DNA from 3 places in the Serratia sp. FDAARGOS_506 genome. Region 2 is predicted to be linked to each of the others. Evidence: predicted binding sites of a transcription regulator. Region 2 holds the regulator's gene; each other region holds the start of a gene.
The links. Region 2 encodes LexA, which represses DNA repair genes until DNA is damaged. Its sites were predicted from a motif close to TNCTGTATGTACATACAGNA; they were not measured.
Positions count from the first base shown of each region.

Region 1 (7,047 bases), 700 kb from region 2:
GCGCAGCGGCAGCGTCAAACGCATTTTAGGGATCAGTTCGTCCAGCCCATAGCTGAGAAATACGCGGACGATAAAATACAAACGGCGCAGTTCGCCTGGGGTCATCGCTTGCCCTCCAACTTGTCCATGCGGGCAGACAGCGCTTCCGCGCTGCGGGCGAGAGCATCAACTTCTTCGTTGAACCACACCACTTCCAGCGGCCCCGGCGCCAGGCGCCACTCTTCCGTCAACGCCTCCGCCATGTCCTGCTGCCGGCGCATAAAGCCGGCTTTCAGCAACGAAGCGCCTTTTCCCAGCGCCTGCGTAATACCCTGAGCGGCGATATCGCCGATGTAGGGCGCCAGCCACTCCGCCGGATCCCACTCAGCCAGATCGAGCAGACCAACCAGCTGTTGCACCACCTGAATATCGCCTTCCACCGTCAATTCGCCGCTGCGCATCAGCACCGGCAACTGCTGGCGATCGCGCAGCCTCAGTAAGGCGGGAATGCGGCTGCGCACGGTGCAATCGGCGCTGTCTTCAGACTGCCCCAGCACGTCCACGCGCAATTCGCTGAACACCAGCACCAGCGGTGAGGCCAGCTCTTCCAGTTCGATGCGCAGCACCTTGCCCGCCAAGCGCTGGCGAGCGGCTTTCATACTGCGATCGCGAAACAGCAGATTATTCAGCGAGGTTTCCAGCGCACCGGTCAGCAGAGGGGTAAACAGCATCGGCATCTCCCTCTCAGAACTTGAAGCCGCGATGCAGGGCGACAATCCCACCGGTCAGATTGAAATAGGTGACGTTTTCAAAACCGGCGTTGCCCATCATGCCCTTCAGGGTTTCCTGATCGGGGTGCATGCGGATCGACTCCGCCAGATAGCGGTAGCTGTCTGGATCTTTCACCACCAGCTCGCCGATCTTCGGCAACACGTGGAAGGAGTAGGCATCGTAAGCCTTGCTCAGCGGCGCCAGCAGCGGCTTGGAGAATTCCAGCACCAACAGGCGGCCGCCCGGCTTCAGCACGCGGAACATCGAGCGCAGCGCTTTGTCTTTATCGGTGACGTTGCGCAGGCCAAAGGAAATGGTGATGCAATCGAAGTAGTTGTCCGGGAACGGCAGCGCTTCGGCGTTGGCCTGCACGTAATTGATGTTGCCGACGATACCGCGATCGCGCAGCTTCTCGCGCCCCATCTTCAGCATCGAATCGTTGATGTCCGCCAGTACCACCTGCCCCTGTTCACCGACCATGCGGGAGAACTTGGCGGCCAGGTCGCCGGTACCGCCGGCCAGATCCAGCACGCGCTGCCCACGGCGCACGCCGCTGCAGTCAATGGTGAAACGCTTCCAGATACGGTGGATGCCGAACGACATCAGGTCGTTCATCACGTCATACTTTGCCGCTACCGAATGAAAAACGTCCGCCACCATGGCTTGTTTTTCGTCTCTCGCGACGGTGCGAAAACCGAAGTCGGTGGTTTCCTGCGGTTGATCTGCCATTGTCCTGCCTGCTATTCAGTCAATTTTGTGTGGATGAGTGTACCAGAAGCCCGGGGAATACCCCACCTCGCCACGGCCTCAACCGTGCGAAACGAAGCCCGGTTCCCCGGCGGTATCGTCATCATCTTTCGTCTGCGGCAGCGCGGCGACATCATCGTCGTTCGCCTCTTCCGCTTCATCGTGTTGCGCGCCGGCTTGCTGCGCCAGCAGCGGGTTGATTGGCCGTTTGACCTCAACCCCCAACGCGCGGAAACCTTCAATTTGGCCGATAAGATTACCACGGCCTTCGCTCAGTTTGTTCATCGCCTGACGATAACTGCCCTGCGCCTTATCCAGGCTCTGCCCCAGTGCGGACATATCGTCCACGAACAGCCGCATCTTGTCATACAGTTTCGCCGCGCGATCGGCGATGCGCTGGGCGTTCTGGCTTTGATGCTCATAGCGCCACAGGTTGGTGATGGTGCGCAGCGCCACCAGCAACGTGGTCGGGCTGACCAGCATGATGTTGTGCTTGAGCGCTTCGCTGATCAGCTCCGGTTCGCGATCGATAGCCAGCAGGAAGGCGGGCTCGACCGGAATGAACATCAGCACATAGTCCAGCGAACGCAGCCCCGGCAGCTGCTGATAGTCCTTGCGGCCCAGCATGCGGATATGGCCGCGCAGCGAGGCGATATGTTCGCTCAGCGCCGCCTCGCGCTCCACCTCGTCTTCGCCGTTGAAATAGCGCTCGTAGGCGATCAGCGACATCTTGGCGTCGATCACCACATCCTTGCCCTGCGGCAGACGCACGATGACATCGGGCTGCATGCGGCTCTGGTGATCCACCCGCACGTTGACCTGCGTTTCATACTCGTGCCCTTCGCGCAGGCCGGAGGCCTCCAGCACCCGGCTCAGCACCACCTCTCCCCAATTGCCCTGCGTCTTGTTGTCGCCTTTGAGCGCCTTGGTGAGGTTGATGGCCTCGCGTGCCATCTGCGCGTTCAACTGCTGCAGATTGCGTATCTCGTGCGTCAGCGTGTGGCGCTCCCGCGCTTCCTGACCAAAGCTGTCCTGCACCTGACGGCGGAAACCGTCCAGCTGTTCGCGCAGCGGCAGCAGCAAACGATCCAAACTTTGCTTATTTTGCTCGTCCACCTTGCGGCCGCTGTGTTCAAAAATGCGGTTGGCGAGATTTTCAAACTGGGTGGTGAGGCGTTGTTCGCTGTTGATAAGCAGGCGCTGCTTCTCCTCCGCCGCCATGCGCGTCTCTTCCAGACGGATGGTGACTTCGCGCAGCTCAGCCTCTTGTGCGCTGTTGACCTCGCGCTGAGCGCGCAGCTCCTGATTGAGCAGTTCGCACTCGTTGCGCCAGTGGTTGAGCTGTTGCAGCTTTTCATGCCCGGCCGCCAGCTGGCTGTGCAGGTTGCGCAGCTCCAGCTCGCTCTGCCGCAGCTGCTGCTCGTGGCGCTGCAGAGCCTCCTGCCGCGCCGCCGTTTCCTGCTGCGCCTGCTGCAACGCTTGCTCCAGCAACCGCAGCTCGGTTTCATGCTGCGCATTCGTCTGTTGCACCCGCAGACTGGCGATCAACCACCCCAACAGCATGCCGATCGTTACGCCGCCAATCCCATAAATCAGACTGGTATCCACCCTGCCTCCTGTTGCACCTTGCCGTTCCGGCGTTTCGCACGCCCATTGCCCGTCACGTTAAGGGGAGCCTGTATGGATGTCCAGCCTGATTTTACCCGCCGCGCACAATATTGCGCGGCGCTGCGCAATTTAGCGAGAAATCAGCCCAGCCACTGGCTGAGCCACTTGATGCCGAATGCCCCCGGCGCCAGAATGCCGAACGCCCAGATCATCGCCGACGTGACGTTGGCTAACTGGAAATAACGCTGCGGCATGCCGCAAATGCCGCCCACCAGCGGCACCACGGCGCGCAGCGGGCCGAAGAAGCGGCCGATGAAAATACCGAGCACGCCCCAGCGTTCAAAGAACGCGTGGCCGCGCGTCAGCAGCTGCGGATTGCGCGACAGCGGCCACATGTGCGCCACGCGGTCCTGATAGTGATAGCCGATCCAGTAAGAGAGCCAGTCGCCGAAAAACGCCCCGACGGCGGCAGCGGCCCAAATCGGCCAAAAGGCGATGCCACTTTCGCCGATCAACGCACCCAGCGCCAGCAGGATCACCGTGGCCGGCAGCAGCAGCGACAAAAACGCCAGCGACTCGCCGAACGCCAGGAAGAAGATGATGGGAATGGCCCAGCCTTCGTGCTGACGCACGACGTCGCTGACCCAGTTGATAACGTCATTGAGGCTCAATGCGGGGCTCCTGATACGCGATAATTCGCCGCCTAGGATAGGCCGGGGCGAGTTAAACCCCGGCTAAACGCGCGGCGATTTACTCGAGGTAGAACGCCTGCAGCGCTTCGCGCTGGGCTGTGCCCAGGCCGTATTCTGCTTCCAGCCAGCGGTCGGTGGAACCGTATTGCTGACGGATGCAGCCCAACGCCGTCATCAGGAACTCCTCGCGCGCGCTGAGCACGTAGGCGAATTGCTTCAGCGCCGCCGCATTCAGCTTGATGGACAGCTGATCCAGCATCTGCTCGCGGAAAGTGGCCAGCGTGGTTTCGGTCAGCAGATAGTCTTCCAGCACCGTCGCTTCGTCGGCCCCCAGCGCGAACAGCACCAGTGCCGAACCGACCCCGGTGCGATCCTTGCCGACCGCACAGTGCTGCACGATGGCGCCGCCGCCAGGATTACTCAACAACTGCGCCAGCCGCTGATAGGCCGCATTGCCGAACGGCAGGCGGCGATACAGCTCCAGCATGAACGCGCGGGCGTCGAAGGCGGCCAGCGTCTCGTTGGTGAGCTTCTCCAGGTTGGCGTTGACTTCGCTGCTCAGCGGGTTGGCCGGCACATGGTGATAATCGGCGCCATTCCACAAAATATCCGGCTTGGCCTGCACCTCGTCGGCATCGCGGTAGTCCAGCACCGAGCGCACCGGCACGCCGGCGAGAAAGGCGCAGTCGTTTTCCGTCAGCCGCTCGAGGGAGCCGGAGCGGAACAGCAGGCCGCGCTTGATTCGGCGCCCGTCGGCCACGCCGTTGCCGCCGAAGTCGCGGAAATTGATGCCGCCGTCGAGCGGCGCGAGCGAAGGATGAAGCAGGATCTGGGCGGTCATAAACGTCCTCGTTGTTTTTGTTATGACAACGCGCGGCAGCCATCGGCGCAGCGCTGAGGAGTATCACCGTAACAGATTCGCCGCGAATGGAAAAACGGGCCGCGTCGGCGGCCCGTCGGGAGAAGGCAATTACAACAGGCGGCGGGCGGCGTCTACCACGATCTGCACCGCTTTGCTTTCGGTGTTTTTCATGGTTTCGGCGTTCGGGATCTCTTGCTGGGTGCGGTTGACGATCACCCCGGCCACCATGCCGGCACGCAGGCCCTGGCTGGCGCACATGGTCAGCAGCGTGGCAGATTCCATTTCATAGTTCATCACGCCCATCGCCTGCCACTCTTCCATCGAGCCTTTGAAACGGCTAACGACGCGGCCAGAGTAAGTGTCATAACGTTCCTGGCCCGGATAGAAGGTATCGGAAGAGGCAGTGACGCCGATGTGCGTGGTGGCACCGCTGGCCTTGGCCGCTTCCACCAGCGCGGTGGTGCAGGCGAAGTCCGCGACCGCCGGGAACTCCATCGGCGCAAAGTGCAGGCTGGCGCCGTCGAGGCGTACCGCCGCCGTGGTGACCAGCACGTCGCCGACGTTGATGTTCGCCTGAATGGCGCCGGTGGTGCCGATGCGCAGGAAGGTGCGAATGCCCAGCTGCGCCAGCTCTTCCACCGCAATAGAGGTAGACGGGCCGCCGATACCGGTAGAGCAGACGATCACCGCCTTGCCGTCCAGCTCCGCGCGCCAGGTAGTGAATTCACGATGGGAGGCCAGATGCACCGGATTTTCCATCAGCTTGGCAATCTTCTCTACGCGCTGCGGATCGCCCGGCACGATGGCAAGCTGGGCCCCTTGTAAATCGTTCTTGGTGAGGCCGAGATGAAAAACGTCAGACTGAGACATACGAGACTCCTCATGGATCATGTTTATTGGGAGGAACAAAAAAGCACTCTACTGAAAATCGCCGCTTAATTTCGTGACGATAGTCACTATGAAAAGAGAAACAAATTACATGCTACATATTTTTTGTGATTTTTATCACAAAAAACACAATGACATATCCAGAACGCACCGCTCCACCTCAGTCTAGCCGACAAATCTTGCCGCCCTCTGCCCGTTGATTGCCGGCTGAAACTATTTAGCTGAGCGATTCGAAATAACCCCATCTTATCGGTTGCTTAGGGACAAAAAAGCCCTCTAACGCACCTTATGGCACTTACGCGGGCCAAAACGCGTAATAACATGATAAAAAGCGCTTAAAAATGCCGCAAAGCCAGATAATTAGCCGTTTTTTATCGACTTGTCTGAAAGTGCTCCACGCAGCGCCAATAATGGGTAATCTTTCCTATAGTTAATCTCAGCGCTTTTTTCTATTGCACGGAGACCGCAATGAAAACCGAACATGTGATGACATTAGAACAGGCTCAGGGTGGATTCGCCCCAGCCGCCGCGCCGTTGGCCACCTCCGCGATTATCACCGACGAACAGGGCATCCACGCCGGGCAAACGACCATCCCTTCTCAGGGCGACGCGCTACCGGCCTACGTCGCCAAGCCCGCCGACCATAGCGGCCCCTTCCCCATCGTCCTGGTGGTGCAAGAAATCTTCGGCGTTCATGAACATATTCAGGATCTGTGCCGTCGCCTGGCCAAGCAGGGCTATCTGGCGATCGCGCCCGAGCTCTATTTCCGCCAGGGCGACGCCAACGACTACACCGATATCGGCGAGCTGTTCCAGCAGTTGGTCACCAAGGTGCCGGATCGTCAGGTGCTGTCGGATCTGGATCACGCCGCGCACTGGGCTATCCGCCATGGCGGCGACGCCGGCAAGCTGGCGATCACCGGTTTCTGCTGGGGCGGCCGCATCACCTGGCTGTACGCGGCGCACAATCCGCAGTTGAAGGCGGCGGTCGCCTGGTACGGCAAACTGGTCGGCGAGAAAACGCTGAATTCACCGAAGCAGCCGGTCGACGTCGCCACCCACCTGTCGGCGCCGGTGCTGGGGCTGTATGGCGGGCAGGACAGCAGCATCCCGCTGGAGACGGTGGAAACCATGCGTCAGGCGATCCGCGCCGCCAACGCCGAGGCCGAAATCGTGGTGTATCCCGAGGTCGGGCATGCGTTCAACGCCGACTATCGTCCCAGCTACAACGCCGAAGCGGCGCAAGACGGCTGGCAGCGCATGCTGGCGTGGTTCGCCCAGCACGGCGTCAAATAATTTCCCTCGCATAAAAAAGGGCGCCGAAGCGCCCAATCATCACACCAGTAAATCTATAAGCGGCGGTTCATCCGCCGCACAGCATCATGCTTGCTCACGCAGGCGCTGTGCCGCCAATACCATGTTGGCCAGCGACTGCCGGGTTTCCGGCCAGCCACGGGTTTTCAGGCCGCAATCCGGGTTAACCCACAGGCGTTCCGCCGG
Region 1 is NZ_CP033831.1:1,728,481-1,735,527, reverse strand. Features, by position in the region: gene ubiB (ubiquinone biosynthesis regulatory protein kinase UbiB) at 1-105, opposite strand, end outside; gene EGY12_RS08435 (SCP2 domain-containing protein) at 102-710, opposite strand; gene ubiE (bifunctional demethylmenaquinone methyltransferase/2-methoxy-6-polyprenyl-1,4-benzoquinol methylase UbiE) at 724-1,479, opposite strand; gene rmuC (DNA recombination protein RmuC) at 1,558-3,105, opposite strand; gene EGY12_RS08420 (DedA family protein) at 3,246-3,776, opposite strand; gene EGY12_RS08415 (tyrosine-protein phosphatase) at 3,856-4,638, opposite strand; gene udp (uridine phosphorylase) at 4,768-5,529, opposite strand; gene EGY12_RS08405 (dienelactone hydrolase family protein) at 6,016-6,843, shown strand; gene metE (5-methyltetrahydropteroyltriglutamate--homocysteine S-methyltransferase) at 6,928-7,047, opposite strand, start outside.
Region 1: a site for LexA is predicted at 3,172-3,191, ahead of rmuC (DNA recombination protein RmuC). Genes of this name have one in related genera too.

Region 2 (7,047 bases):
AACTGTTTTTACCGGCTTCGCCGCTGTATTCAGCGGTTCCTGCATAAGAGAGGAGAGCAAGACCTTGGAGGGAAGCGTGACTCAAAGTAAATGGCGGGCTTACAGCCATTTGATGCGCATTGATAAACCGATCGGCACGCTGTTGCTGCTGTGGCCGACGCTGTGGGCGCTGTGGCTGGCCGGGAAAGGCGTGCCGCCGCTGTCGATTTTGCTGGTGTTCGTGCTCGGCGTGTTCCTGATGCGCGCTGCCGGCTGCGTGGTGAATGATTACGCCGATCGCGCGGTGGACGGCTACGTGAAACGCACTGCCGGGCGGCCAATGCCGAGCGGCCGGGTGAGCGCGAAAGAGGCCAAGGTGCTGTTCGTGGTGCTGGTGCTGATCTCGTTCTGCCTGGTGTTGACGCTGAATGCGATGACCATCTGGCTGTCGCTGGCGGCGCTGGCGTTGGCCTGGGTATATCCGTTCATGAAGCGGGTAACCAACCTGCCGCAGTTCGTGCTGGGCGCCGCGTTCGGCTGGGGCATTCCGATGGGCTACGCGGCGGTCAGCGAATCGCTGCCGCTCAGCTGCTGGTTGCTGCTGCTGGCCAACATCTGCTGGACGGTGGCCTATGACACGCTGTATGCGATGGTCGATCGCGACGATGACCTGAAGATCGGCATCAAATCCACCGCTATCCTGTTCGGCCGTTATGACAAGCTGATCGTCGGGCTGCTGCAGTTCGCGACGCTGCTGCTGCTGGTGTGGGTCGGTTATCTGGCGCAGCTCGGCGGGGCGTTTTACTGGTCGCTGCTGCTGGCGGGCGCACTATTCATTCATCAGCAAAAACAGATCGCCGGGCGCGAGCGTGAAGCCTGCTTCAAAGCTTTTCTGCAGAACAACTACGTCGGGCTGGTGGTGTTTATCGGCATCGCGCTGAGCTATCTGCCGGCGTAACGGTTCCCCTGAGCAAGAAAAAAGGCACCCCACAGGGTGCCTTTTGTTTTTGCGCGGCGGGTGACATCACTCGTCTTGTTCTTCTTCCGCGTCGGCTTGCGGCAGGGCGTTGGTCTCTGCCGGCATGTTGACGCTTTCGATGGTCAGCTTGATTTCCGGCGTGATCAGATCGCTCAGCATGTTGTACACCTCGAGGGTGTGCTCGCGGATCGCATCGCCGCTGTCGTTGATATAGCCTTCTTCGCGCAGCGTCGCCACCAGGGTGGAGAACACCGCCTTGTCGAAGAACTCCGGCGCGTTGATGCCGTGCAGCACCGACAGACGCTGCGCCATGATGCGGCTCTCTTTCTCTAGCGCGCCGCGGTTGATGCTCGGGTTGGCGCTGAGGATCGACATGGTGATGGCGTAGCGCTGCAGGGTTTCGCGCACCCCGGCGGCCAGCAGCTGCAGCGGGCGAATGCGCGCCGGATTCAGCACCAGCTCGTCGCCTTTATCGCAGATCAACTGCTGACGGATCAGCTCGTCGATCACCGGCTGCAGAACTTCCGGCAACTGTTCCTTGTCGTTATGCAGGAACAGCTCGGCTTTCAGCATCGGGTAAATCATGCCGATCTGGCGCAGCAGTTCGGCGCGCGACACCCGGCGATGATGCATCACGATGCTGGCTATCAGCGACGGCAGCACCAGCAGGTGGTGGATGTTGTTGCGGTAATAGGTCATCAGCACCGCCTGCTCGCGCGGCAGGATGATGATGTCGCCGATGCTGTCTTTCTCCACCTCGAACTTGTTCATGTTCAACGCGTGATCCAGCAGCTCGTCCGGCGTTTGCGTCGGCACGGTGACGTCACGCGCGTAAGGCGCGTTGCGCATCAGCTGCAGGTAGCACTCGAGTTGTTCGACCAGCTGTTCGCGGGTCAGCGAACGCTGACGCGAAGCCAGCAGCGCGGTGGAACACAGGTTCATGGCGTTGGCCGCGGCGGCATTGTTGATGCGCACCATGATCTGGCCGGCCAGATCGTTGACCGTCGGCGTCAGCCAGCTTGGGCGCTGGGCTTCGATCGGATCGATAGACTCGCGCCACTGCGGCACGTGCTGGTTGAGGTAAGCGGTCAACGGCAGCGGCTCGCCGAAGTTGACGTAACCCTGGCCCAGGTTGCGCAGCTTACGCAGGCCGCGCAGCATCTGCGGCAGGCTCTCTTTTTCCTTGGTGGCGCCGCGCAGCTCTTTGGCGTAGGTGCCCACTTCCATCACGTGTTCGTAACCGATGTAAATCGGCACCAGCGTGATCGGGCGGGTGCCGCCGCGCAGCATCGCCTGGATGGTCATCGACAGGGTGCCGGTCTTCGGCTCCAGCAGACGCCCGGTGCGGGAACGGCCGCCTTCCACGAAGTATTCCACCGAGTAGCCGCGGGTGAACAGCTCGCCGAGGTATTCGCGGAACACCGTCGAGTACAGCTTGTTGCCCTTGAAGGTGCGGCGGATGAAGAATGCGCCAAGACGGCGGAAGATCGGGCCGGCCGGCCAGAAGTTGAGGTTGATGCCCGCGGCGATGTGCGGCGGCACCAGGCCCTGGTGATACAGCACGTAGGACAGCAGCAGGTAGTCCATGTGGCTGCGGTGGCAGGGCACGTAGACGATCTCGTGGCCGTCCTGCGCCAGCTGGCGCACGCGCTCGGCGTTGGTGACGTTGATGCCCTGATACAGCCGGTTCCAGGTCCAGCTCAGCACGCGATCGGACAGGCGCACGGTTTCGTAGGAGAAGTCGGCGGCGATCTCTTCCATCAGCGCGATGGCGTTCTGCTGGGCTTTCTCGTGCGAGATCTTCTTGCTGCGGGCTTCGTCTTCGACCGCTTTTTCGATCGCTTTGGACGCCAACAGCTTGTTGAACAGATCCTGACGGGCCGGCAGGCTCGGGCCTACCGCAGCCAGGCGCTGACGCGAGAAGTGCATGCGCGCCACGCGCGCCAGTTTCTGCGCGATGGTTTTATCCGTGCCGTGCTCGGTGGCCATGCGGCGCAGCGAAACGGTATTGGAGAAACGCACGAAGCTGTCGCGGCCGAGCCACAGCACGGCAAAGAATTTCTGCACGCCGTTCAACAGACGCAGGTGCGGCGTGCCGTGGCCTTCGCGGCCCGGCGAGCGGCCGAACATCACCGAAACCGGCAGCATCTGAATGTCGAGATCCGGGTTGCTGCGGTGCAGATCCAGATAGTCGTGGAACAGCTTTACCGACTCTTCTTTCGGGGTGTAATAGCGGAACACGCGCGGGCCGTCGTGAATGAACACGTAGCTCGGTAGCACGGTGCCGTCGATCTCCAGCGAGTTGAGCGGATCGGGCAGATCCTGCGCCAGGCACTGGGTGCGCAGCGTCAGCAAATCCGCCTTGGAATTGTAAGGCAAAACATACAAAATCGGCCGTGAGGGATCCAACCCTAGCTCGGTAACCGGATCTGAAGGGATGACCTTACTTCTTACCAACAATTTAAGTGGTAAATTCAATATTTTATAATAAATTTTACGCCAACCTGACATAACAACGTGAAGCCTCTTGTTAGCAATGCGCCGCAAGCATACCAGAAACCGGGTAGCAGATCTGTGGTGTTCGAAAACCGAGAGCCGTCAGCGCGGACTGTTCTAGACTCTTTTTATTATGACCGACCTCTGAGAAAGGCACGAAAACATGGCAAACCAAGCAACCGGACTGACCCGCATCATCAAGGCCGCCGGCTATTCCTATAAAGGGCTTTCCGCCGCCTGGCAGCACGAAGCGGCTTTCCGCCAGGAACTGGTGGTCACCGTTCTGGCTATCATACTGGCTGTCTGGCTGGATGTGGGTGCGATAGCGCGCATTTTATTGATCGGATCGGTAGCGCTGGTGATGATCGTCGAGATCCTGAACAGCGCGATCGAGGCGGTGGTGGATCGCATCGGCAGCGAACATCACGAGCTGTCCGGCCGGGCCAAAGACATGGGGTCGGCGGCGGTGTCGCTGGCGATCGTGCTGGCGCTGTTCGTTTGGGGCACGGTCTTGTGGCAGCGTTTCGGCTGACGCAAAGCGCCTACTGACTGATTTTTATTTATTCTTTGGTTCCCAATCTGCGCTTACCTGTATATACTCACAGCAAGACTGTATAAACAAACAGGGGGCGGAATGAAAGCACTAACTACCAGACAGCAAGAGGTCTACGATCTGATTCGCGATCATATTTCGCAAACGGGCATGCCGCCAACGCGTGCCGAGATCGCGATGCGTCTGGGGTTCCGCTCACCTAACGCCGCCGAAGAACACCTGAAGGCGCTGGCACGCAAAGGCGTGATCGAAATCGTCTCCGGTGCCTCGCGCGGTATCCGCCTGCTGATGGAAGAAGAAGAAGGGCTGCCGCTGATCGGCCGCGTCGCCGCCGGCGAGCCGCTGCTGGCGCAGCAGCACATTGAAGGGCACTACCAGGTGGATCCTTCCCTGTTTAAACCGAGCGCCGATTTCCTGCTGCGGGTGAACGGCATGTCGATGCGTGACATCGGCATTCTGGACGGCGATCTGCTGGCGGTGCACAAGACGCAAGACGTGCGCAACGGCCAGGTCGTGGTGGCGCGCATCGAAGATGAAGTCACGGTCAAACGTCTGAAGAAGCACGGCAACGTGGTTGAACTGCTACCGGAGAACAACGAATTCCAACCGATCGTGGTCGATCTGCGTCAGCAGAATTTCACTATCGAAGGGCTGGCGGTGGGGGTGATTCGCAACGGCGACTGGATTTAATCGCCGCGCCCTCAGTGCCTCCCTGTATCAATCGCCCCTGTTCTGGGGCGTTTTTGTTTCTGACTTTGCCCTTTTCGTCACTGCTACGGGAAACATCTCATCATGCGCTTGATTTCCGCCTTTACCAGCGATACCGATAAAGCCCTGTGGCGCCTGGCCCTGCCGATGATTTTCTCCAATATCACCGTGCCGCTGCTCGGGCTGGTGGATACCGCGGTGATCGGCCACCTAGACAGCCCGATCTACCTGGGGGGCGTTGCGATTGGCGCGGTGGCGACCAGCTTCCTGTTCATGCTGCTGTTGTTCCTGCGCATGAGCACCACCGGCCTGGCGGCGCAGGCGCTGGGGGCACAGAACCCGCAGGCGCTGGCGCGCGCCTTTATGCAACCGCTGCTGCTGGCGCTGCTGGCCGGGGTGGCGATCGTCCTGTTGCGCTATCCGCTGATCGAACTGGCGCTGCGGATCGTCGGTGGCAATGGCGAGGTGCTGGAACAGGCGCGGCGTTTTCTTGAGATCCGTTGGCTGAGCGCGCCGGCGGCGCTGGCTAATCTGGTGCTGCTGGGCTGGCTGCTCGGCGTGCAGTACGTGCGTGCGCCGGTGATCCTGCTGATCGTCGGCAACCTGCTGAACATCGTGCTGGATATCTGGCTGGTGATGGGCCTGGGCTGGAACGTGCGGGGGGCGGCGGCGGCCACCGCCATCGCCGAATACGCCACGCTGCTGCTCGGCCTGTGGCTGGCATGGCGGGTGATGCGCCTGCGCGGTATTACCCTGCCGATGCTGCGCCAGGCCTGGCGTGGCGATCTGCGTCGGCTGCTGGCGCTTAACCGCGACATCATGCTGCGTTCACTGTTGTTGCAACTGTGCTTTGCGTCGCTGACCATTTTCGGTGCTCGTCTGGGAAGCGACGTAGTGGCGGTCAATGCGGTATTGATGAATTTGCTGACGTTCACCGCCTATGCGCTCGATGGTTTCGCTTATGCGGTGGAGGCCCATTCGGGCCATGCCTATGGTGCTCGAGACGATAGCCAACTGCGTAAAGTATGGCACGCAGCCTGCAGGCAGGCAGGGCTGGTCGCGTTGGCCTTCGGCCTGGTGTATGCCGTTACCGGCCAGCAGATCGTGGCAGCGTTGACCTCCTTGCCGGAGCTGCGTGCATTAGCCGCCCACTATTTACCGTGGCAGGTCATTTTGCCGCTGGTCGGGGTGTGGTGCTATTTGCTGGATGGCATGTTTATCGGTGCTACGCGCGGCGCCGAGATGCGTAACAGCATGGCGGTGGCTGCGGCGGGGTATGGCTTGGCACTGTTTAGCGTGCCGGTGCTGGGTAACCATGGACTCTGGCTGGCACTGGCGGTGTTTTTGGCGTTACGCGGCCTGGCGTTGGGCTGGATTTGGCACCGTCATCAGGTACGCGGCAGCTGGTTTGCTGCACGCTAGAATGGACGCTTTGCCGGTTTATTTATTAATTTATTTTATGTTTTTGTTCATGTTTGCTTACATGTTTACAGCGCCGGCTTGCTCTCCTTAGTTCGTTGTTTGTTGGCGTTTTTTGTTTTTATTTTGTTTGTTAATGGTTTTTTATTCTGTGTATTGGCTTTTTTATTTCCGTTTTTAACTAGAATGAATCATGTGGCTGGTAAATGAAAGGGGGCGATGCTTCTTAAGGTGAAGGGGGCATCGGCCAGAAAAATTTCTGGTTAATCCCGGCCGGCGACAGGGATCACTGATTCACCACAGGTTAACGGAGAGACTATGAATAAAGATCAAGCCGACGGTAACTGGAAGCAGATTAAAGGCAAAGTGAAGGAAAAATGGGGCAAGCTGACCGATGACGATCTGACGGTCATCGAAGGGAAACGCGAACAGCTGGTCGGCAAAATTCAGGAGCGCTACGGTTACCAGAAAGAGGCGGCCGAGAAAGAGGTGAAAGCCTGGGAAGATCACACCAAACACCGCTGGTAATCTGCAGGGCCGCCATTGAAGGCGGCTTGCACAGCGCAGGCCGGCGTCGCCCCCATTCTCTGGCGCTCCGGCTACAGGTACAGGGAGGTACCTGACTTCGTATTACTTCTTCTTGATGGCGATGCTGTGATCGTGTTCTGCGCAGTCATGCTTGCTGTCGCACGCCTCAACCTCCACGCAGCCTGCGCACAGGCCATGCGCTTCCACCACGCTGTGTCGCAGCGCAAACCCCGCTTCCTGCGCCAGCTTCTGCAGTGTTTCTTCTACGCCTTCGGTGGTGCGCTCGGTCACCTGGCCGCAGCGGTCGCAGATAAACAGTGCGGACGTGTGCATCGGCTGTTCGAAGTGGTGGCACAGCACGTAGCTGTTGGCGGACTCGACTCTA
Region 2 is NZ_CP033831.1:1,032,074-1,039,120, reverse strand. Features, by position in the region: gene ubiC (chorismate lyase) at 1-47, shown strand, start outside; gene ubiA (4-hydroxybenzoate octaprenyltransferase) at 65-937, shown strand; gene plsB (glycerol-3-phosphate 1-O-acyltransferase PlsB) at 1,004-3,469, opposite strand; gene EGY12_RS05210 (diacylglycerol kinase) at 3,618-3,986, shown strand; gene lexA (transcriptional repressor LexA) at 4,089-4,697, shown strand; gene dinF (MATE family efflux transporter DinF) at 4,800-6,137, shown strand; gene EGY12_RS05195 (CsbD family protein) at 6,453-6,662, shown strand; gene zur (zinc uptake transcriptional repressor Zur) at 6,765-7,047, opposite strand, start outside.

Region 3 (7,047 bases), 2.1 Mb from region 2:
CGCCTGGCGGTAGATGTGATCCATCACGTCGCCTGCGGCGAAAACGCCGGGAATGGTGGTTTGGGTCGCATTGCCGTGAATGCCGGACTGCACCTTGATGTAGCCGTTTTCCAACTCCAGCTGGCCGCCGAAGATACCGGTGTTCGGGCTGTGGCCGATGGCGATGAACACGCCGGCCAGTTCCAGTTCACGGGTTTCGTTTTCCGCTTTGGTGCTGCGGATACGCACACCGGTGACGCCCATTTCATCGCCCAGCACCTCGTCCAGCGTATGGTCGGTGTGCAGCACGATGTTGCCGCTTTTTACTTTCTCCATCAGCCGGTCGATCAGAATCTTCTCTGAACGGAAGCTGTCGCGGCGGTGGATCAGATGAACCTCGGCGGCGATGTTGGACAGATACAGCGCTTCTTCAACGGCAGTGTTGCCGCCGCCGACCACCGCGACTTTCTGGTTGCGGTAGAAGAAACCGTCGCAGGTCGCACAGGCGGAAACGCCTTTGCCCTTGAAGGCGTCTTCGGAAGGCAGGCCAAGGTAGCGGGCGGAGGCACCGGTCGCGATGATCAGCGCGTCGCAGCTGTATTCACCGCTGTCGCCGAACAGGCGGAACGGACGCTGCTGCAGATCGACGCTGTTGATGTGATCGAAGACGATTTCAGTCTGGAACTTCTCCGCGTGCTCGCGCATGCGCTCCATCAGCGCCGGACCGGTCAGGCCTTCGGCGTCGCCCGGCCAGTTTTCGACTTCGGTAGTGGTGGTCAGCTGGCCACCTTGTTCCAGACCGGTGATCAGCACCGGGTTCAGGTTGGCGCGCGCCGCGTAGACGGCGGCGGTGTAACCGGCCGGGCCGGAACCCAGAATCAGTAATTTGCTATGTTTAGCCGTGCCCATGAATAACCTCTTTATTCCACAATGGCGGATAATGAAGCCGATTGTAGGGAAAATGGCGCAGTAAAAAAAGCGCCGGGCGACGTTGTTAACGATTTGTATGATAGTTGTCGCCTATTAATGCACCCGCTGTCGGCAAATCGTACGGCAAACGCAGAAATTTAGCTTATCAAAGCCGCATTCGGTTACCGAAGCGCCAACCGTGCAAAAACGGCGCATTCTGCAACCTCAGCCGCTTCCCACCGGGGTTTATCTGGCAGCGATTCATAACCAAAAATGGGATGCAGACTTTTCATGACGGTACGTTGTTCTGATTTTGCTTCTTTTACTTTGACAATCCGCTGCGCATTTGCGAAAACATCATAGGAAGAAGAAATTATCCCCGTAACACCAGCAAATCGTACGTATTTGCGCCGCGAAGCGGCAATGCGCGGTGGATGTGCGGAGCAGGGCGCGCAAGCGTTTGCTGATTTTTTCTCGACCTAAACGTCGTTACTGGCGTCGCGCGGGGTTGGACAGACAGGCTGCGCGGCGTGGAATGATGGTAGTGAAGAAGCATATGACAGGCATCGGGTCTTCGCTTGGAACGAACCCTTACACATTGACGTTGGCTAGGGTGTGGCAAGTGCACGGAAGAAAATAAGAGAGACAATAATAATGGCAGACAACAAGAAACGCCCGGGTAAAGATCTTGACCGTATCGACCGCAACATCCTGAATGAACTGCAGAAGGATGGGCGTATTTCGAACGTCGAGCTTTCGAAGCGCGTGGGGTTATCCCCGACACCATGTTTAGAACGCGTGCGCCGTCTCGAGCGCCAGGGTTTCATCCATGGCTATACCGCATTGCTCAACCCGCATTATCTGGATGCGTCCCTGCTGGTTTTCGTGGAGATCACGCTGAACCGTGGCGCGCCGGATGTGTTTGAGCAATTCAACTCGGCAGTGCAGAAGCTTGAAGAGATTCAGGAGTGTCATCTGGTTTCCGGTGATTTCGACTACCTGTTGAAAACGCGCGTACCGGACATGTCGGCTTACCGCAAGCTGTTGGGCGAAACCTTGCTGCGTTTGCCGGGGGTCAATGACACCCGTACCTACGTAGTAATGGAAGAAGTGAAACAGAGTAACCGTCTGGTTATCAAAACACGGTAAGGTACAGGTGCAAAACCTGATTAAATTGGTTACACTCCTGTTTATTCATACAGTTTCGGCGCCGGGGAAGCTTCTCGGCGCTGTTGCTATGTCAGCTAACAGGAACCTGGAGAGCCTTTCTTGAGCCAGGAATATACAGAAGATAAAGAAGTTACCCTGAAAAGACTCAGCAGTGGCCGGCGTTTGCTGGAAGCTGTGCTGATCGTGGTAGCAATTTTTGCCGTTTACCTCATGGCTGCGCTGGTCAGTTTCAACCCGTCTGACCCAAGCTGGTCGCAGACCGCGTGGCATGAGCCGATTCACAATCTGGGCGGCGGTGTTGGGGCCTGGTTGGCCGACACGCTGTTCTTCACCTTCGGGGTACTCGCCTACGCGATACCGCCGATCATGCTGGTTCTGTGCTGGGCGGCCTATCGCCAACGCGGCAACAGAGACTATATCGACTATTTCGCGCTCTCCCTGCGCCTGATCGGCACCCTGGCGTTAGTGCTCACCTCCTGTGGGCTGGCGGCGCTGAACGTTGACGATCTCTATTACTTCGCTTCCGGCGGCGTGATCGGCAGCCTGCTGAGCAACGCCATGTTGCCGTGGTTCAACGGCATCGGCGCCACGCTGGCGTTGCTGTGCGTGTGGGCAGCGGGGCTGACGCTGTTTACCGGCTGGTCCTGGCTGGTGATCGCCGAGAAGATCGGCGGGGCGGTATTGGGCGTCGCAACGGTGATGACCAATCGCTCGCGCCGCGAAGAACGCTATTTCGAGGATGACGAGCGTTACGTTGACGACGAGCCTGAGCAGGCAGGGAAGGGTGCCGCCGCAGCGGTTGCCGCGACCGCCGCCGGGGCAGCAGCCGCCGATGACGACGTGCTGTTCTCCGCGCCTTCGGTCACCGAAAGCGCGAAAGCGGCGGCAGAAGACGCCGCCGATCCGTTGCTCAGCGGCCTGCGTGCCGACGATGGCGAGGTTGAAGCCGACGCCGCGTCAATCGCGCCTGCGGCTTCGCCTGCACCGGTGGTGACGGCAGAGATCCACGAGCCGGTTGCTGCACCGATCGCCGCTCAGGCGCCGTCGGTGACGCTGGCACCAGCCGCGCCGGCTTCGGTCAATCAGCACCCGGTAAGCGCACCGGCGCAAGACGCCACGCCGCCGCTGTACTCCTTCGAAATTCCGGAAGAAACGCCAGCGCCTAAGGCGACGCGCCCTGTCGATCCTTATCAGGACGACGATGAGCCGCGCCTGGGCAATTGGCAAGAGCCAGCTGCATCGCCGCAGCCGGCGCGTTCTCCCTTTGATTTTACCGCCGCGCAGCGCGACAGCGCCGACGCCAGCGGAGCAGGTGGTTTCAGCGCCACCGGCGCCAAGCCACAGCTGGATGCGGCAGCAACTGCCGCTGCGGGCGCCGCAGCGGCGACCTTCATGCCGGCCTTCACGGCCACCAGCGACGGTAACCCGCAGGTTAAGCAGGGCATTGGCCCTGAGCTGCCGCGGCCGAATCCGGTGCGAATCCCGACTCGTCGCGAACTGGCTTCTTACGGCATCAAGCTGCCTTCGCAGCGTGCCGCCGAGCAGGAACAGCGACAGGCCGAAGCGGAGCCTCAGCAGCCGACGGCGGTGAGCCCGCAGGAAGAAGAGGCGCTGCAGGAAGCTGCGTTGCGTCAGGCGTTTGCCGAGCAGCAAAGCCAACGCTACGGCGAAAGCTACGCGCCGGAGCAAGATGACGAAAGCGCCCTGCAGGAAGCCGAGCTGAGTAAGGCGTTTGCCGAACAGCAAAGCCAACGTTACGGCGAAGGCTATCAACAGGACGACGAAGAGGCGCTGCAAGAGGCCACGCTGCGCCAGGCGTTCGCCGAGCAGCAGCAGGCGCGCTACGGCCAGCAAGAACCGGCCCCGCAGGCGCCGGCTGCCAGCCCGGTCGATACCCGCAATGCTTTCAGCTTCTCGCCGATGGCGGATCTGGTGGACGATGGCCCGAGCGAGCCAATGTTCACGCTGTCGCCTCAGCTTGAAGAGCGCATTGAACAGCAAAGCGAGCAAGAGGACGACGTGCCGTTCGGACAGTTTGAGCCTGCAGCGCCGGCAGCCCAACCTCAGCAGCGGTATCAACAGCAGCCGCAGCAGCCGCAGCAGCCGCAGCCGCAGCAACAGCAGTATCAACAGCCGTCGCCGCAGCAATATCAGCAGCATCAGCAACCGGTGCAGCAGCAGTCTCAGCAACCCCAGGCCGAACAACATCCGGCGATGGATAGCCTGATTCATCCGTTCCTGATGCGCAACGATCTACCGTTGCAGAAACCGACCACGCCGCTGCCGACGCTGGATCTGCTGACCGAAGCGCCGAGAGAGGTGGAACCGGTCGATTCCTTCGCGTTGGAACAGAAGGCGCGCCTGGTGGAGGCCAGCCTGGCCGATTACCGCGTGAAAGCCGACGTGGTGGACATCCTGCCGGGGCCGGTGATCACCCGCTTCGAGCTGGATTTGGCGCCGGGCGTTAAAGCGGCGCGCATTTCCAACCTGTCGCGCGATCTGGCGCGCTCGCTGTCGACTTCGGCGGTGCGCGTAGTGGAAGTGATCCCCGGTAAGCCTTACGTCGGTCTGGAACTGCCGAACGCCAAGCGTCAAACGGTGTATCTGCGCGAAGTGCTGGATTGCCCGGCCTTCCGTGACAACCCGTCGCCGCTGTCCATCGTATTGGGTAAAGACATCTCCGGGGAACCGGTGGTGGCCGATCTGGGCAAAATGCCGCACTTGCTGGTCGCCGGTACCACCGGTTCCGGTAAGTCGGTCGGGGTCAACGCCATGATCCTGAGCATCCTGTATAAAGCCACGCCGAAAGAAGTGCGCTTTATCATGATCGACCCGAAAATGCTGGAGCTGTCGGTTTACGAAGGCATTCCGCACCTGTTGACCGATGTGGTCACCGACATGAAAGACGCCGCCAATGCGCTGCGTTGGTGCGTGGGTGAAATGGAACGCCGCTACAAGCTGATGTCGGCCCTGGGCGTACGTAACCTGGCCGGCTACAACGAGCGTGTCGATCAGGCCGAAGCGATGGGGCGCCCGATCCCGGATCCGTTCTGGAAACCGACCGACAGCATGGACATCACGCCGCCGGTGCTGGAGAAAGAGCCGTACATCGTGGTGATGGTCGACGAATTCGCCGATCTGATCATGACGGTCGGCAAGAAGGTCGAAGAGTTGATCGCTCGCTTGGCGCAGAAAGCGCGTGCGGCGGGTATCCACCTGGTGCTGGCGACCCAGCGTCCGTCGGTGGATGTGATCACCGGCCTGATCAAGGCCAACATCCCGACGCGTATCGCCTTTACCGTGTCGAGCAAGATCGACTCCCGCACCATCCTCGATCAGGGGGGCGCCGAGTCCTTACTGGGCATGGGTGACATGCTCTATCTGGCGCCAAACTCCTCGATTCCGGTGCGTGTACATGGCGCATTCGTGCGCGATCAGGAAGTGCACGCGGTGGTCAAGGATTGGAAAGCGCGCGAGCGGCCCCAATATAAAGAGGGCATTCTCAGCGGCGGCGAAGACGGCGAGGGCGGTGCCGGCGGCGGTATGGACGGTGACGAAGAGCTGGATCCGTTGTTTGACCAGGCGGTGGATTTCGTGGTGGATAAACGCCGCGCCTCTATCTCCGGCGTGCAGCGCCAGTTCCGCATCGGTTATAACCGCGCGGCGCGCATCATCGAACAGATGGAAGCGCAGGGCATTGTCAGCGAGCAGGGGCACAACGGCAACCGCGAGGTGCTGGCGCCACCGCGGCACGATTGATGGTCGTTTAGCCATTGTAATTCAATAAGAAAGGGCCGCTTAAGCGGCCCTTGTGCAAAGAAGCGTAAACCCGTTTCTTCTCGGAACATTGGCCTACCGGCCGATTGCCTGCTTCGGGTAAAGTAATGGAGTAAAGGGTTGATTTGACCCGCACGGCGTCGCCCTGCGGTTAACGCATTTCATAAGGTATCTGGAATAATGAAAAAACTGTTAGTTGCCTGCTGTCTGCTTTCGGGATTCGCTTCCACCTCCGTGTTGGCCGACGCCGCACAGGATCTGCAAAGTCGCCTGGCGAAGGTGAACAGTTTCCACGCCAGCTTCTCGCAAACCGTGACCAGCGCCGATGGCGCCGCGGTGCAGCAGGGGGAAGGCGAGCTGTGGGTGAAACGACCGAACCTCTTCAACTGGCACATGACATCGCCCGATGAGAGCGTGCTGGTCTCCGATGGCCAGACCCTGTGGTTCTATAACCCGTTCGTCGAGCAGGTGACGGCGACCTGGCTGAAAAACGCCACCGGCAATACGCCGTTTATGTTGATCACCCGCAATAATGCCAGCGACTGGAAACAGTACAACGTGAAGCAAAAGGGCGATGATTTCGAGCTGACGCCGAAGTCCGCCAGCGGCAACCTGAAGCAGTTCGCCATCAGCGTGACCAACAGCGGTACCATCCGCAGCTTTGCCGCAGTGGAACAGGATGGTCAGCGCAGTTCCTACACGCTGAAAAGCCAGCAGAATGTCGCCGCCGATCCGGCCAAATTCAAATTTACCCCGCCGAAGGGGGTGACGCTGGACGACCAGCGCCAGTGAGGTGCCAGTGAGTAATAATCTGTCGCTCGATTTTTCCCAGAACGAGTTCCAGCCGTTGGCCGCGCGTATGCGGCCGACCACGCTGGCACAGTATATCGGCCAGCAGCACCTGCTGGCCGCCGGCAAGCCGCTGCCGCGCGCTATCGAGGCCGGGCAGCTGCACTCGATGATTTTATGGGGGCCGCCGGGCACCGGGAAGACGACGCTGGCAGAACTGATCGGCCGTTACGGCCAGGCGGATGTCGAACGGATCTCCGCCGTGACTTCCGGTATCAAGGAGATCCGCGAGGCGATCGAGCGGGCCCGGCAAAACCGCGACGCCGGCCGCCGCACCATCCTGTTCGTCGACGAAGTGCACCGCTTCAATAAGAGCCAGCAGGACGCTTTCCTGCCGCACATTGAAGACGGCACCATCACCTT
Region 3 is NZ_CP033831.1:3,153,538-3,160,584, forward strand. Features, by position in the region: gene trxB (thioredoxin-disulfide reductase) at 1-888, opposite strand, end outside; gene lrp (leucine-responsive transcriptional regulator Lrp) at 1,543-2,037, shown strand; gene EGY12_RS15325 (DNA translocase FtsK 4TM domain-containing protein) at 2,158-5,817, shown strand; gene lolA (outer membrane lipoprotein chaperone LolA) at 6,016-6,627, shown strand; gene EGY12_RS15335 (replication-associated recombination protein A) at 6,695-7,047, shown strand, end outside.
Region 3: a site for LexA is predicted at 2,073-2,092, ahead of EGY12_RS15325 (DNA translocase FtsK 4TM domain-containing protein). Genes of this name have one in related genera too.